Regions from separate parts of the Janthinobacterium sp. GL_088 genome, predicted to be linked through region 1. Evidence: predicted binding sites of a transcription regulator. Region 1 holds the regulator's gene; each other region holds the start of a gene.
What was found. The regulator sigma-54, encoded in region 1, starts transcription at its own class of promoters, with help from an activator protein. The targets are predictions, from matches to a motif close to TGGCANGNAANCTGCTTT.
Positions count from the first base shown of each region.

Region 2: a site for sigma-54 is predicted at 2,304-2,321, ahead of AC3IQ7_RS20780 (EDSAP-1 family PEP-CTERM protein). Genes of this name have one in related genera too.
Region 3: a site for sigma-54 is predicted at 2,682-2,699, ahead of urtA (urea ABC transporter substrate-binding protein). Genes of this name have one in related genera too.

Region 1 is NZ_CM174453.1:803,060-807,284, forward strand. Features, by position in the region: gene lptA (lipopolysaccharide transport periplasmic protein LptA) at 1-427, shown strand, start outside; gene lptB (LPS export ABC transporter ATP-binding protein) at 427-1,182, shown strand; gene AC3IQ7_RS03580 (RNA polymerase factor sigma-54) at 1,187-2,665, shown strand; gene hpf (ribosome hibernation-promoting factor, HPF/YfiA family) at 2,735-3,097, shown strand; gene AC3IQ7_RS03590 (3-hydroxyisobutyryl-CoA hydrolase) at 3,233-4,225, shown strand, end outside.
Region 2 is NZ_CM174453.1:4,676,945-4,681,169, reverse strand. Features, by position in the region: gene AC3IQ7_RS20790 (nitroreductase family protein) at 1-133, shown strand, start outside; gene AC3IQ7_RS20785 (EDSAP-1 family PEP-CTERM protein) at 150-1,139, opposite strand; gene AC3IQ7_RS20780 (EDSAP-1 family PEP-CTERM protein) at 1,247-2,230, opposite strand; gene AC3IQ7_RS20775 (glycosyltransferase) at 2,419-3,651, opposite strand; gene AC3IQ7_RS20770 (hypothetical protein) at 3,787-3,960, shown strand; gene AC3IQ7_RS20765 (hypothetical protein) at 4,195-4,225, shown strand, end outside.
Region 3 is NZ_CM174453.1:4,542,585-4,546,809, forward strand. Features, by position in the region: gene urtB (urea ABC transporter permease subunit UrtB) at 1-1,305, opposite strand, end outside; gene urtA (urea ABC transporter substrate-binding protein) at 1,375-2,628, opposite strand; gene AC3IQ7_RS20285 (DUF4349 domain-containing protein) at 2,816-3,604, opposite strand; gene AC3IQ7_RS20290 (transglutaminase-like domain-containing protein) at 3,621-4,220, opposite strand.

The DNA of each region.
Region 1 (4,225 bases):
GCTGGTCAAGGGTACCCTGACCATGAAGGCGGGCCGGGCCCTGATCACGGAAGACCCGCAAGGCTACCAGTTCATTACCTTCTGGGCCGACCCCGGCAAGCTCGCCACCTTCCGCCAGAAGCGCGATGGCGCGGGCGACCTGTGGGTGGAAGGCGAAGCGGAGCGCGTGGAATACGACAACAAGACGGAAGTGGTGAAACTGTTTTCCAGAGCCAAGCTGACGCGCCTGGAAGGCGCGAAAGTGACCGATGTGGCGAATGGCGCCTTCATCTCGTATGACAGCCGCAAGGAAGAATTCGCGATGGAAAATTCCAACAGCGGCACCAGCACCGCGGATGGCGGCAGCGTGCGCATGGTGATCCAGCCGAAGACCAAGGCGCCGGCAGCGGAGAAAGCGCCGGCCACGCCCGCGCCAGGAAAGAAATAATGGACAATACACGTTGCGGCAGCACCCTGATCGTTCGCGGTCTGCAAAAAACCTATGGCAAGCGGCAAGTCGTGCATGATGTTTCGCTGCAAGTCGAATGCGGCGAAGTGGTGGGTTTGCTGGGCCCGAACGGCGCCGGCAAGACCACATCGTTCTACATGATCGTCGGCCTGGTGCCGTCCGATGGCGGCAGCATCGATATCAGCGGCGTGGACATTTCCAGCCTGCCGATCCACCGCCGCGCGCAGATGGGCCTGTCCTACCTGCCGCAGGAAGCATCCGTCTTCCGCAAGCTGACGGTGGAAGACAATATCCGCGCCGTGCTGGAAATCCAGACCGTCGAAGGCCGTCCGCTGACGAAGGCCGAGATCGAGGAGCGGCTGGATAAATTGCTGGCTGACTTGCAGATTGAAAAGCTGCGCGAGAACCAGGCGCTGTCGCTGTCCGGTGGCGAACGCCGCCGCGTGGAAATTGCCCGTGCGCTGGCCACCGATCCCCGTTTCGTGCTGCTCGACGAGCCGTTCGCCGGCGTCGATCCGATCGCCGTGATCGAGATCCAGCGCATCGTGCGTTTCTTGAAGGAGCGCAATATCGGCGTGCTGATCACCGATCATAATGTGCGCGAGACGCTGGGTATTTGCGACCGTGCCTACATCATCAACCAGGGTTCGGTGCTGGCGTCGGGACGCCCCGACGACATCATCGCGAACGAGTCGGTACGCCGGGTCTATCTGGGCGAACACTTCCGCATGTAAGCCAATGAAACAATCATTGCAGCTGCGCACTTCGCAGCACCTGGCACTGACGCCGCAGTTGCAGCAATCGATACGCCTGTTGCAATTGTCTACCCTGGAATTGCACCAGGAATTAGAGCAATTGCTGACGGATAATCCCTTGCTTGAACGCCTCGACGATCCGCTCGACCGTTCGCTGCGCCTGCTGTCCGACGGGGCCTTGAGTTCCACGGCAGCGCCGGCCGAAGCGCCACCCCAGCCGCCAGGCCAGGACGCGCCCGCCGCGCCGGCCGAAGCGGAAACCTTTGATGGCGAGGCGGGCGACAGCCCGGCCGCCGCCGAGGGCGGCGACAGCGACTGGAGCGAGGCGAGCCGGGGCAAGGCGCCCGACGATGAAGATTCGCGTCCGCAACTGGAGGCCCATCACTGCACCCTGCGCGAGCACCTGATGGAGCAGATGCGCGTGACGGTGCTGGAATTGCGCGATCGCGCGCTGGTCGAGCTGATCATCGACGCGCTCGACGACAATGGCTACCTGGAAGAGTCGCTCGACGACATCCTGGCACGCCTGCCGGAAGAGCTGGAAATCGACACCGACGAGATGCGCACGGCTTTGTCGCTGCTGCAAAGTTTCGATCCGCCCGGCGTGGGCGCGCGCAATGCGTCCGAATGCCTGGCGCTGCAAATCAAGCGCTTGCCGCACATCGCCATGGTGACGCGGCGCATGGCCCTCGTCATCGTCGAAAAGCACCTGGCCTGGTTTGCCCAGCGCGATTTCAACAAGCTGAAAAAAGCCCTCGATTGCGACGATGAAGACTTGCGCGAGGCGCAGACGGTGATTCGCCAGTGCAATCCGCATCCGGGCGCCGTATTCGCCTCGGACGTCTCCGATTACGTGGTGCCCGACGTCGTCGTCAAGCGCGCGCGCAATGGCTGGCAAGTGACCCTGAACAACGACGTCATGCCGCGCCTGCGTGTCAACGCCATGTACGCCAACTTGCTCAAGCAGGGCAAGGGCGAGGGCGCCATGGGCGCACAGTTGCAGGAAGCCAAGTGGCTGATCAAGAATATGCGCCAGCGCTTCGACACGATCCTGCGCGTGGCACAGGCGATAGTAGAAAGACAAAAGAACTTTTTCTCGCATGGGGCCGTTGCCATGCGCCCCCTTGTGCTCCGTGAAATAGCTGATACACTGGGTTTACACGAGAGTACTATCTCGCGGGTAACAACTCAAAAGTACATGCTGACCCCGCACGGCATGTTCGAGTTGAAATATTTCTTTGGTAGCCACGTCGCCACCGAAGCGGGGGGCGAAGCGTCATCGACGGCGATACGGGCATTGATCGTGCAACTGACAGGAGCAGAAGACCCTAAAAATCCTTTATCCGACAGTAAGATTGCGGACATGCTGGGGGAACAAGGCATGGTGATTGCGCGACGTACTGTTGCCAAATACCGGGAAGCGTTGAAAATTCCGCCAGTGAGCCTGCGTAAGTGTTTGTAAGTTTTTTTCGGTTCCTCTGCGGGCCGGATAGGATGGACCGCACGAACCCGATCATCTTTAGGAGTGTGTATGAATCTCACCATCAGCGGACATCATCTCGAAGTGACACCAGCCATCCGTGAATACGTACAAACGAAGCTGGAGCGCGTGAAACGTCATTTCGATCAAGTCATCGATATCGCCGTGATTCTGACCGTGGATAACCTCAAAGAGAAAGAAAAACGTCAAAAGGCTGAAGTCAACCTGCGTTTGAGTGGCAAGACTGTCTATGTGGAAAGCTTGGCGCACGACCTGTACGCCGCGATCGATACCCTGATCGACAAGCTCGATAGGCAAGTGATGAAATACAAAACCAAAGTGCAAGGGCACGGTAAAGAGGCGATCAAGCATCTGCCAGACAACTCCGAGGAAGAAGCCGTCGTCGCCGTCTAAGGCCACCCGCTTCCAGCAGTTGTGATCAACTAAGGGCGCACATCTTGCGCCCTTTTTTGCGCCTGGACCTGTTGAACGCAATCTTCCCCGCGCAGGCGCTAGAATGTTTGCACTTTCACTTCTTTCCTGCCTGCCATGAGCGACTTCGTCCAGACCTCCATCCGCAACCGCACCGGGCACATCGTGCTCGACCGTCCGAAAGCCTTGAATTCCCTGTCGCTGGAGATGGTGCGCGCCCTGAGTGCGACCTTGCTGGCCTGGCGCGATGATCCGCACGTGGACGCCGTCGTGATCCGTTCCAGCAGCGAAAAAGCCCTGTGCGCCGGCGGCGACATCCGTTTCTTTTACGATGCGGGCCTGGCCACGCCGCAAGGCGGCAGCGCCCTGCTGGAAGATTTCTTTACGGAAGAATACGTGTTAAATCATGTGATTCATTTCTATCCGAAACCGTATATTGCCGTGATGGATGGCGTGGTGATGGGCGGCGGCATGGGCGTGGCGCAAGCCGGGCCCGGCAATCGCCTGCGCATCGTGACGGGCCGCACGCGCATGGCCATGCCGGAAGTCAATATCGGCCTGTTCCCTGACGTGGGCGGCAGTTATTTCCTGTCCCGCCTGGCCGGCCAGCTGGGCCTGTATCTGGGCTTGACGGGCCTGACGATCAACGCGGCCGATGCCCTGTACACGGGCCTGGCCGATGTCTACCTGCCCGAGGCGCAGATGGGGGCGCTGCTGGCCCTGTTCGACTCGACTCCGGGCGAGGCCTTGCCGGTAGCCATCAAGGCGCTGGCGGCACCGTTCCAGGCCGAGGCGGGGGTATCTCCGCTGGCCACGGCGCGTGCGGCGCTGGACCGTCATTTCAGTGCGGGTTCGGTGGCGACCATCATGGCCTCGCTGGCGCAGGACGACTGTGCGTTCGCCGCCAGGGCGCTGGCGGCCATGCGTTTGCGTTCGCCCTTGATGATGTCGGTCACCCTGGAATTGCTGCAGCGGGGCGTTCACCTGGGCGTGGCCGATTGCCTGCGCCTGGAGCGCACGGTGGTGCGCCATAATTTCGAGCATGGCGAAGTGCTCGAAGGCGTGCGCGCGCTGGTGGTCGACAAGGACAATGCGCCCCGTTGGAATCCT
Region 2 (4,225 bases), 2.6 Mb from region 1:
GGCCGTGCTGGGGGAGGCGGCGTTTGACCGGGCCGTGTTTCTCGGGCGCATAGGTGCCGGGCCGGCGGCCAGTGCGCGCTCGCTGCGCCGTCCGCTGCAAGACTTGCTCGTCGCGCCGTCCCCCGGGCAATGAGCCGCGGCCGCGTGCTTCAAGAGTGCCGCCGGCGCGCCAGGGCCAGCATGCCCAGGCCGGCCGCCAGCAGCGGCAAGGTGCCCGGCAGCGGCATCGGCGTGGTGGTCGGCACGTAGACCAGTTCGGAACTGTTCAGCAGGTTCAACACCAGGGTGTAGTTGCCCGCCACCAGGTGGTCCGTGACGGCGCCGTACTGCCCGCCGCACGTCGTGCCGATGCCGGTGCCCGTGGGCGCGCCGCAGCCGCTGGGATCGTAGGTGAACACGCTGCCGCTGGTGAGCGGCGTTTGCGCGTAGCCGGTATTGAGGTTGGCGGCATCGGCCAGTTCGGTGCCGCCCAGGATGCCGGAGCCGAGCTTGCCGTCGGGCGCCCAGTTGAAGACGATCTGGCCATTTTCATCGATGATGGTAAATGTCATCGCCATATTCGTCGTGGCCGCCGAGCCCGTGCCGGCCAGCGCGTCCAGGTACAGTTGCATGAAGGGCAGGGCCTGGAAATCGAAGGCCAGGGTCGCGCCCGGTTGGCCGACGACGAAATTGACGGTCATCGCGGTGCTGGAACCATTGCGTCCGGAGGCGTCGGCGCTGCCGCTGCCCGTCAGGAAGGTTTCCGCCGCATTCACGGTATGCGTGCTGGTCGAGCCCGGTGGAAAGGGGGGGATTTGCGAGGTGACGATTTGCGCCTCGCCGCGCGCATACGAGGCATTGCCCATGCCTTGCCGGGTAAAGTCGTTTTCTCCCTTGCTCACGGCGCCGCGTTTCGCTTGTGGCGCATCGATTTCGTTGCTGCCGCCATTGATGATGCTGCTGCCATTGAGCGTGGCGGTGGTGCGCGACAGGTCGATGTTGCTGAGCAAGGTGGTGGAGCCGGAGGGATTGCTGATGACCAGGCCAAAGACACTGGTGTACGAATAGCCGTAGGCGGCGGCGCTGGCAGTGCCGCTGCTGGCCAGCAACAGCAAGGCCAGCAGGGCCGTTGGCAGCCGGGTGCATAAAAAGGTAGTCATGAAAATCCTCATCTCCTGGTCGGCCGCGTTGTAAGGAAAACCGACAGGCTTGCCACATAAAAAAGGCGAGGACACGCCCTCGCCTGTGAAGCCCCCCTGTGGCCTGGTCAGGCGGCAACTTTGCGGCGGCGGGCATAGCCGAGGCCAGCCAGACCCAGCCCCAGCAAGGCGAGGGTGCCCGGTTCCGGTGTCGCTTGCTGTTTCACCAGATCCACGCTTTCCACCGCATTCAGGGTCAGGGTGTAATTACCAGTCGCTAGAGCATTGCTGACGGAGGCGAAGTGGCCGCCGCAAGCCGTGCCCACGCCCGTGCCCGTGGGCGTGCCGCAACCGCTGGGGTCATACGTAAACAGGTTGCCGCGCGTCAGGAAGTTAGTCGCCAAACCTGTGTTCAGGTTGGCCGCATCGGCCGATTCCGTGCCACCGAAAATGCCGGAGCCGATGACGCCATCAGGTGTCCAGTTGAAGACGGTCGCGCCGGTCGAGTCGGTGATGGTGATGGTCATCACCAGGTTGGCCGTCGCGGTGGAAAGCTGGCCCACTGTGCTTTGCAGGAAGACTTGCATGAATGGCGACGAGAAGAAGTCAAAGCTCAGCGTTGCCGTGGGCGAACCGACGACGAAGTTGACGGAGAAGCCCGTGGTCGAGCCGTTGCGCCCGGATGCATCGGCCGTGCCGGAAGGACCGTCCAGGTGGGCCTCGGCCACGTTCACCGCTTGCGTGGAGGTGGAGCCGGGCGGGAACGAGGGGAACTGCGTGCTGACGATCTGCGCATCGCCGCGCGAGTAGTTGCCCGCGGCACCTTGTTGTGTGAAATTATTCTCGCCCTTGGTCACGGCGCCGACGGCGGCGCGGGGCGAGTCGAGCAGGCCGGGGCCGCCATTGATGACGCTGACGCCATTCAGGGTGGCCGTGGCGCGCGAGATCGTGGTGCTGTTCAGGGCGGTGATGGAACCCGTGGCGGCGGCGATCTGCAGGCCGTAGATGTTGTTGTAGGCATAGCCGTAGGCACCCGCCTGTGCGCTACCGGCGACGCACAGCATTGCCAGTGCCGCTGCGGCCGGGAGCAGTTTCAGTTTCGAGAGTTTCATTGTAGTCACCTCGTGGTTGAGTGAGTCTGGAAGTCTTGCCTGAGTCCTGTCGGCAGGTGCTCATGGCCAGACTTAAGCGACTTCCATGCCAACGCATGAGGTTCTTTTGAAATCAAGGACTTGGCGTGCTTTTGTTGACGTGCTGCAGGTACTGCCGGACGTGCTGTAAGAAAAACCGACGCCGCCCGTCAAGGCTGGCTGCCTTGCGGCAACGGACCCAGCAAGGCGTGCAGATGGGGCAGCAGGCGTTGCGCGGGCACATAGTCGCGCATGGCCGTGGCCAGTTGACGCGCCGCCAGCCTGGCCCGGCCATCGTCGAGCATGCGCGTGGCGGCATGGCGCAGGGTGGTTTCCTGGAAGCGGTCGGCGCGCAGCAGCAGGCCGGCGCCGGCCCCCGCGATGCCGTGCATGTTGAGGAATTGATCGAGGTTGCCGGCGATGCCGATGACGGGCACGCCCGCCGTCAGTGCCTGCTGGCTGGTGGGGCTGCCGCCGTTGCAGATCACCAGGCTGGCGCGCCGGGCCGCCGCGTCGCCCGGCAGAAATGGCGCGACATAGGCATTCGGCGGCACGGCATCGATGCGGATGGTGCCGGCTGTGGCTGCCAGCACGGTGACGGGCAGGGGCGCCAGCGCGCGCAGCACGCGCGGCAGCAATTGCCCCTGGCCGGAACTGCCCAGGGTGACATAGATGATGGGCCGTCCGCTGCTCAGTTCCGGGCGCTGCCACCAGTCCGGCAAGTCGAGCGGCGGGGCCCAGATGATGGCGCCCAGGTAGTCGTGCGTGGGCGGCATGGCATGCGGCGGGAACAGTTGCGGAATATCCGCATACAAGGTGCGGTCGGCATCCGTATAGATGCGCCGCAGGTCGCTGCCCAAGGATGGCAGGCCGTGATTGCGGCGCACGCGATTCAGGGGCACGGCATGCGCGGCGAAGGCCAGCGGGCGGATCAGGCGGAACATCGGATCGGCCAGCCAGATGGGCAGCATGCCTGTCAGGGGCAGGCTGGGCACCGTGTAGTGCTGGCGCACCCAGGGACTCCAGTAGGCATTGCTGACGGTAATGTAGGGAATGCGCTGCAGGCGCGCGCTGACGGACAGCGACAGGCGGAAGTCGCCGATCACGAGATCGGGCTGGACGGCATTGAGCAGGTGCAAGTCGTCTTCCACATACGCGTGCAGGGTGCTTTCCGTGTAGACAGGCTTGCCCTGGGCCAGTGCCTGCAGGAATTGCAGCGATGAAATACTGTCGATGCGCCAGCGCCGGAAGGGGGCGTGCTTGAAACAAAAGTCATAGCCGTCGGCGCAGGCAAAATGCACCTCATACTCGTTCTCGTCCAGACCCTGGGCCAGGCTCAGGGGGCGGCCGACGTGGGCCAGGGTCACTGCCTCGGCCATGAAGAGGATTTTCTTGCGCGCCATGGGGATCGCTTGCACTCGCAGGAGAGATACCTGCCAAGTTGGAGTGGCGCCACGCCGTTTAGTTCCCGCAGATGCCGTCACTGGCGGGCGCCAGGATTTGGCCGCATCGGCTACAGTGGGGGCAAAGGAGGCCACATGCAAACACCAGCCCGTCATGCCCTGTTGCGTGCACACAGCACGCCCGAACCCGATATGCCGCCACCGCCGGAAGGCGATCCCGTCACGCCGCCGCCGGAAACGCCGCCCCACATCGACCCCGTGCCGGTCGAGGAGCCGACGCCGCCGCCACCGCCCGTGAAAATGCATTGACCGGGCACGCTGCGCTCCGTCATGGCGGTTGCGGGGGAGGCGCACGCCGCGTTTATTTCCGATCGGAAATGGACTGCGCGGTGGTCGCCGGCGCTACGCCATTTAAACAACAAAAACGTCAATAAATGTTGCCGAGTGGATACAAATCAAGCCCTAACTGTCGAGTGTCATGCGGCCGTCACGATTCTGTTCTTATAATGAGACATCATAAAAATTCTTGTACAGGAGACCATCGTGGGCAATTCCTTGCATAACAAAATCTACC
Region 3 (4,225 bases), 2.7 Mb from region 1:
GCCGGAACCGAGGCCGAAGGTCAGCATGTCGACCTTGCCCGTCGCCACGCCCACGCAATCGGCCATGCGGCGGTTTTGCGTGACGGCCCGCACGAACAGGCCCAGCCGTGTCTTGTTCAAAATCAACCACACGGCCACCACGACAACGACGGCAAAGCCGATGATGGCCAGCCGGTTGTACGGCAGCACGAGGCCGCCCAGCACGGTGACACCGCCCGACATCCACGCGGGATTGGCCACTTCCACGTTTTGCGCGCCGAAGATGGTGCGCACGGCCTGCATCAGGATCAGGCTGATGCCCCAGGTGGCCAGCAGGGTTTCCAGCGGCCGGCCATACAGCCAGCGGATCACCGTGCGCTCGAGCGCCACGCCCACCAGCCCGGCGACGAGGAAGGCAGCCGGCAGCGCAGCCAGCAGATACGCATCCTGCAGGCCAGGCAGGAAGTTGCGGAAGAACAACTGGCACAGGTAGGTCGTGTAAGCGCCTATCATCAGCAATTCGCCGTGCGCCATGTTGATAATGCCCATCAAGCCAAAGGTGATGGCAAGCCCCAGCGCGGCCAGCAGCAGCACGCTGCCCAGAGAGATGCCGTAGAACACATTGCCGGCGAATTCCATGCGCGCCACCCGTCCCTTGATCTGGCGCATGGTTTCGATGGCGGCCAGCTGCACGGCCTCGTCCGGCTCACCGCCCTTCTCCAGCATGGCTTGCAGCACGGGCAGCAGGCGCGCATCGCTGCTGCCGGCCAGCGCTTCCACAGCTTGCTTGCGTGTGGCCGCGTCGGGCGCATGCAGGTTGGCGCTGGCGATCAGCACCTGCAATATCTGTTTAATCTCAGCATCGTTTTCCTGCGCCAGCGCCTTGCGGATCAGGGGAAGCTGCGCGGGATCAACCGCCTTTTGCAAGGCCTGCGCGGCTGCCAGGCGCGTGGCCCGCTCCGGCGCCAGCAGCTGCAAGCCCGACAAGGCCCCCGCCACGGCCGAGCGCAAGCGGTTGTTGACCATCACGCCATCGATGCCGTCCGGCAACGGCACGTTCTTGCCGCTTGCCGGGTCATATGCCTGCTCGCCATCGACGATATACACCGTGCCGTCGGGTGCGGCATACAGGGCATCGCCCTGCAAGGCTTGCAGCACACGGTCGGCCTCGGGCGTGGCCAGGGCGGCGATCTGCGCGACGGCGGCGACCCTGGCATCGGGGTCGTCGCCGGCCAGCGGTTTGAGCAAGGATGGATCGATGGCGGCCTGGGCCATGGATGACAGGCACAGGCAGGCGAAGACCAGCTGCGATGTGAATAGCCTCATTGATATCCCGGAAAAGCGTTGATGGTCGGCACCACCGGACGCATTGCCCGATGGCGCTGGCGTGGCTCTTTACAGCTTTTGCTTGCCCTCATTGCCCTTGATGAACGGGCTCCACGGCTGGGCGCGTATCGGTTCCTTGGTTTTCCACACGACATTGAATTGCCCATCAGCCTTGATCTCGCCGATCATCACGGGCTTGTGTAAGTGGTGATTCGTGGCATCCATGGTCAGGGTAAAGCCGGATGGCGCCTTGACGCTCTGGCCCGCCATGGCGGCGATCACCTTGTCCGTGTCCGTCGATTTCGCCTTTTCCACGGCTTGCGCCCACATGTGGATGCCGACATAGGTCGCTTCCATCGGGTCGTTCGTCACGACCGAACCCGCGTTCGGCAGCTTTTGCGCCACGGCATAGGCCTTCCACTGCTTGATGAAGGCCGTATTCACGGGATTCTTGACGGATTCAAAGTAATTCCATGCCGCCAGGTGGCCAAGCAAGGGCTTGGTATCGATGCCGCGCAACTCTTCCTCGCCGACGGAAAACGCGACGACAGGCACGTCCGTGGCCTTCAGGCCGGCATTGCCCAGTTCCTTGTAGAACGGCACGTTGGAGTCGCCATTGATGGTGGAAATGACGGCCGTCTTGCCGCCCGTGGAAAACTTCTTGATGTTGGCGACGATGGTTTGATAATCGGCATGGCCGAACGGCGTGTAGACCTCGCTGATATCGCTATCCTTGACGCCCTTGCTTTTCAGGAAGGCGCGCAGGATCTTGTTGGTGGTGCGCGGATACACGTAATCCGTGCCCAGCAGCACGAAGCGCTTGGCGCCGCCACCATCCTTGCTCATCAGGTATTCCACGGCCGGGATCGCCTGCTGGTTGGGCGCGGCGCCCGTGTAAAACACGTTCTTTTCCAGCTCCTCGCCCTCGTATTGCACCGGGTAAAACAGCAGGCTGTTGAGTTCCTTAAACACAGGCAACACCGACTTGCGCGACACGGACGTCCAGCAGCCGAACACGACTGCTACTTTATCCTGCGTCACCAGCTGGCGCGCTTTTTCCGCGAACAAAGGCCAGTTCGATGCCGGATCGACGACGACGGCTTCCAGCTTCTTGCCCAGCACGCCGCCCTTGGCATTGATCTCGGCGATCGTCATCAAAGCCACGTCTTTCAGCGACGTTTCGGAAATGGCCATGGTGCCCGACAGGGAGTGCAAAATGCCCACCTTGATCGTATCGGCGGCAAAGGCTGCCTGCATGTAAGTGGACGTGGCCAGGGCCAGTGCGCCGGCGGCGGCCGCTTTCAGGATGATGCGTCGTGACATGGGGACTCCTGTGATGGGTTCGTGGGGGGTCGAGCTAAGCCTGCGATGTTGTTAAAGCAGAATGCATGCCAGCGCCAACAGGCGTCCAGCATGGTGCACGCCGCTGTCGCCGCACGAAAAAAAACCTGGCTGCACAAGGACTGTGCAGCCAGGTTTCAAATTGCCGTAAAACAGTGCGCCGAGGAAGTTAATCCTTGCGCGGCACGCCTCTCAAGCGGCGCCAGCCCTTGCGTCCCAGCGGGAACAGCAGCACGAAAGCGATCAGCCACGGCAGGATATAGGCCATGGCCGTGATGGCGTTGGCCACGCCTTCCGACAGGTTTTCCGTGAAATTGCCCAGCGCGCGCTTGACGGGGCGCCAGAACGATTGCTTGCCTTCGGCACTGACGACGACGTTCAGCAAGTCCGTATCGATGCGCTGCATCAACAGCGCGTTGGCCGCCGTCGCCTGCTCCAGTTCCACTTGCACGGTGGCCAGTTCCTTGGTCACCTTGATCAGGGCGTCGACGTTAGCTCCCGAGCGCTTTTCCAGGTCTTGCAATTGCGCCTGGTACTGCTTGAGCATTTCCAGGCGTTTCTTGCTGTCGAGCACGGGACGCCCCAGGTCTTCCACCTTGGTGCCCTGGCTGGTGACGTCGCCTTCGGCCGCGACCAGCGCGACGAGCTTCTTGATGCCGGCAGGCTTGGCCCGCATGCTGATGCGCGCATGCACGTAGCGGCCGCTGTCGACGCTGGAATCGAGCAGCAGACAGCCGTTTTCCGTGTCGGCCTTGCAGGCGGCGACCACTTTTTCATACAGGGGCCGCACTTGCGCCTCATTCGTATCGACGCTGACATTATGTTCATAGGCAAGAAACTCGCTGCCCTTTTCCTTGCCATCGAGGCGCGCGGCGCTCGATTGTCCGCCGCTCTCGCCCTTGCTGCCGCAACCGGCCAGCAGCATCAGGCCGATCAAGCCAATACAGATTTTTTTCATGGTTTCTTTCTTTGGATTATTTTTGTAGAGGCAACAATTCGATATCGGGCAAGTGCGCCGCCACGTCCTGCACGGTGGCATAGACGGTCAGGGACGCCACCACCTGCGGCAACGGCGCCGGCCAGATTTCCGGCAAGTCGCGTTCCTCGAGCGCCAGCACGGGAAAGGCCAGCTGCTCGCGCGGTGGCGTGAAGGCGGCCGCGACACCGGGCTTGTTGCCGCGCGCATCGATGCGGTACCAGCCGAAGTCTTGCAGATACACGGCATTCAAGCCGTGCAGGCAAAACGGCGGCCCCGCTTCGCCGACAGCCAGGCGCTGGTAGCACAGGCCGGCAGGAATGCCGTTGGCGCGCAGCAGCGCGGCCAGCAAATGGCTCTTCGCATAACAGTATCCCGTGCCATGCTGCAAGACGTCGGAAGCGCGGCAGGTGACGGGATTGCGCTGGTAGTCCCAGCTGTGGGCGATCTCGTCGCGCACGAAGGCAAAGCATCGGGCCGCGATGGCGGCGTCGCCCACCGCGCCTGCCGCCAATGCGGCCGCCCTGGCGCGCACGGCTGGATGGTCGCTGTCGATATACAGGCTGCTGGCTAGATAGATGGAAAAGTCGGTAGACATGGCAT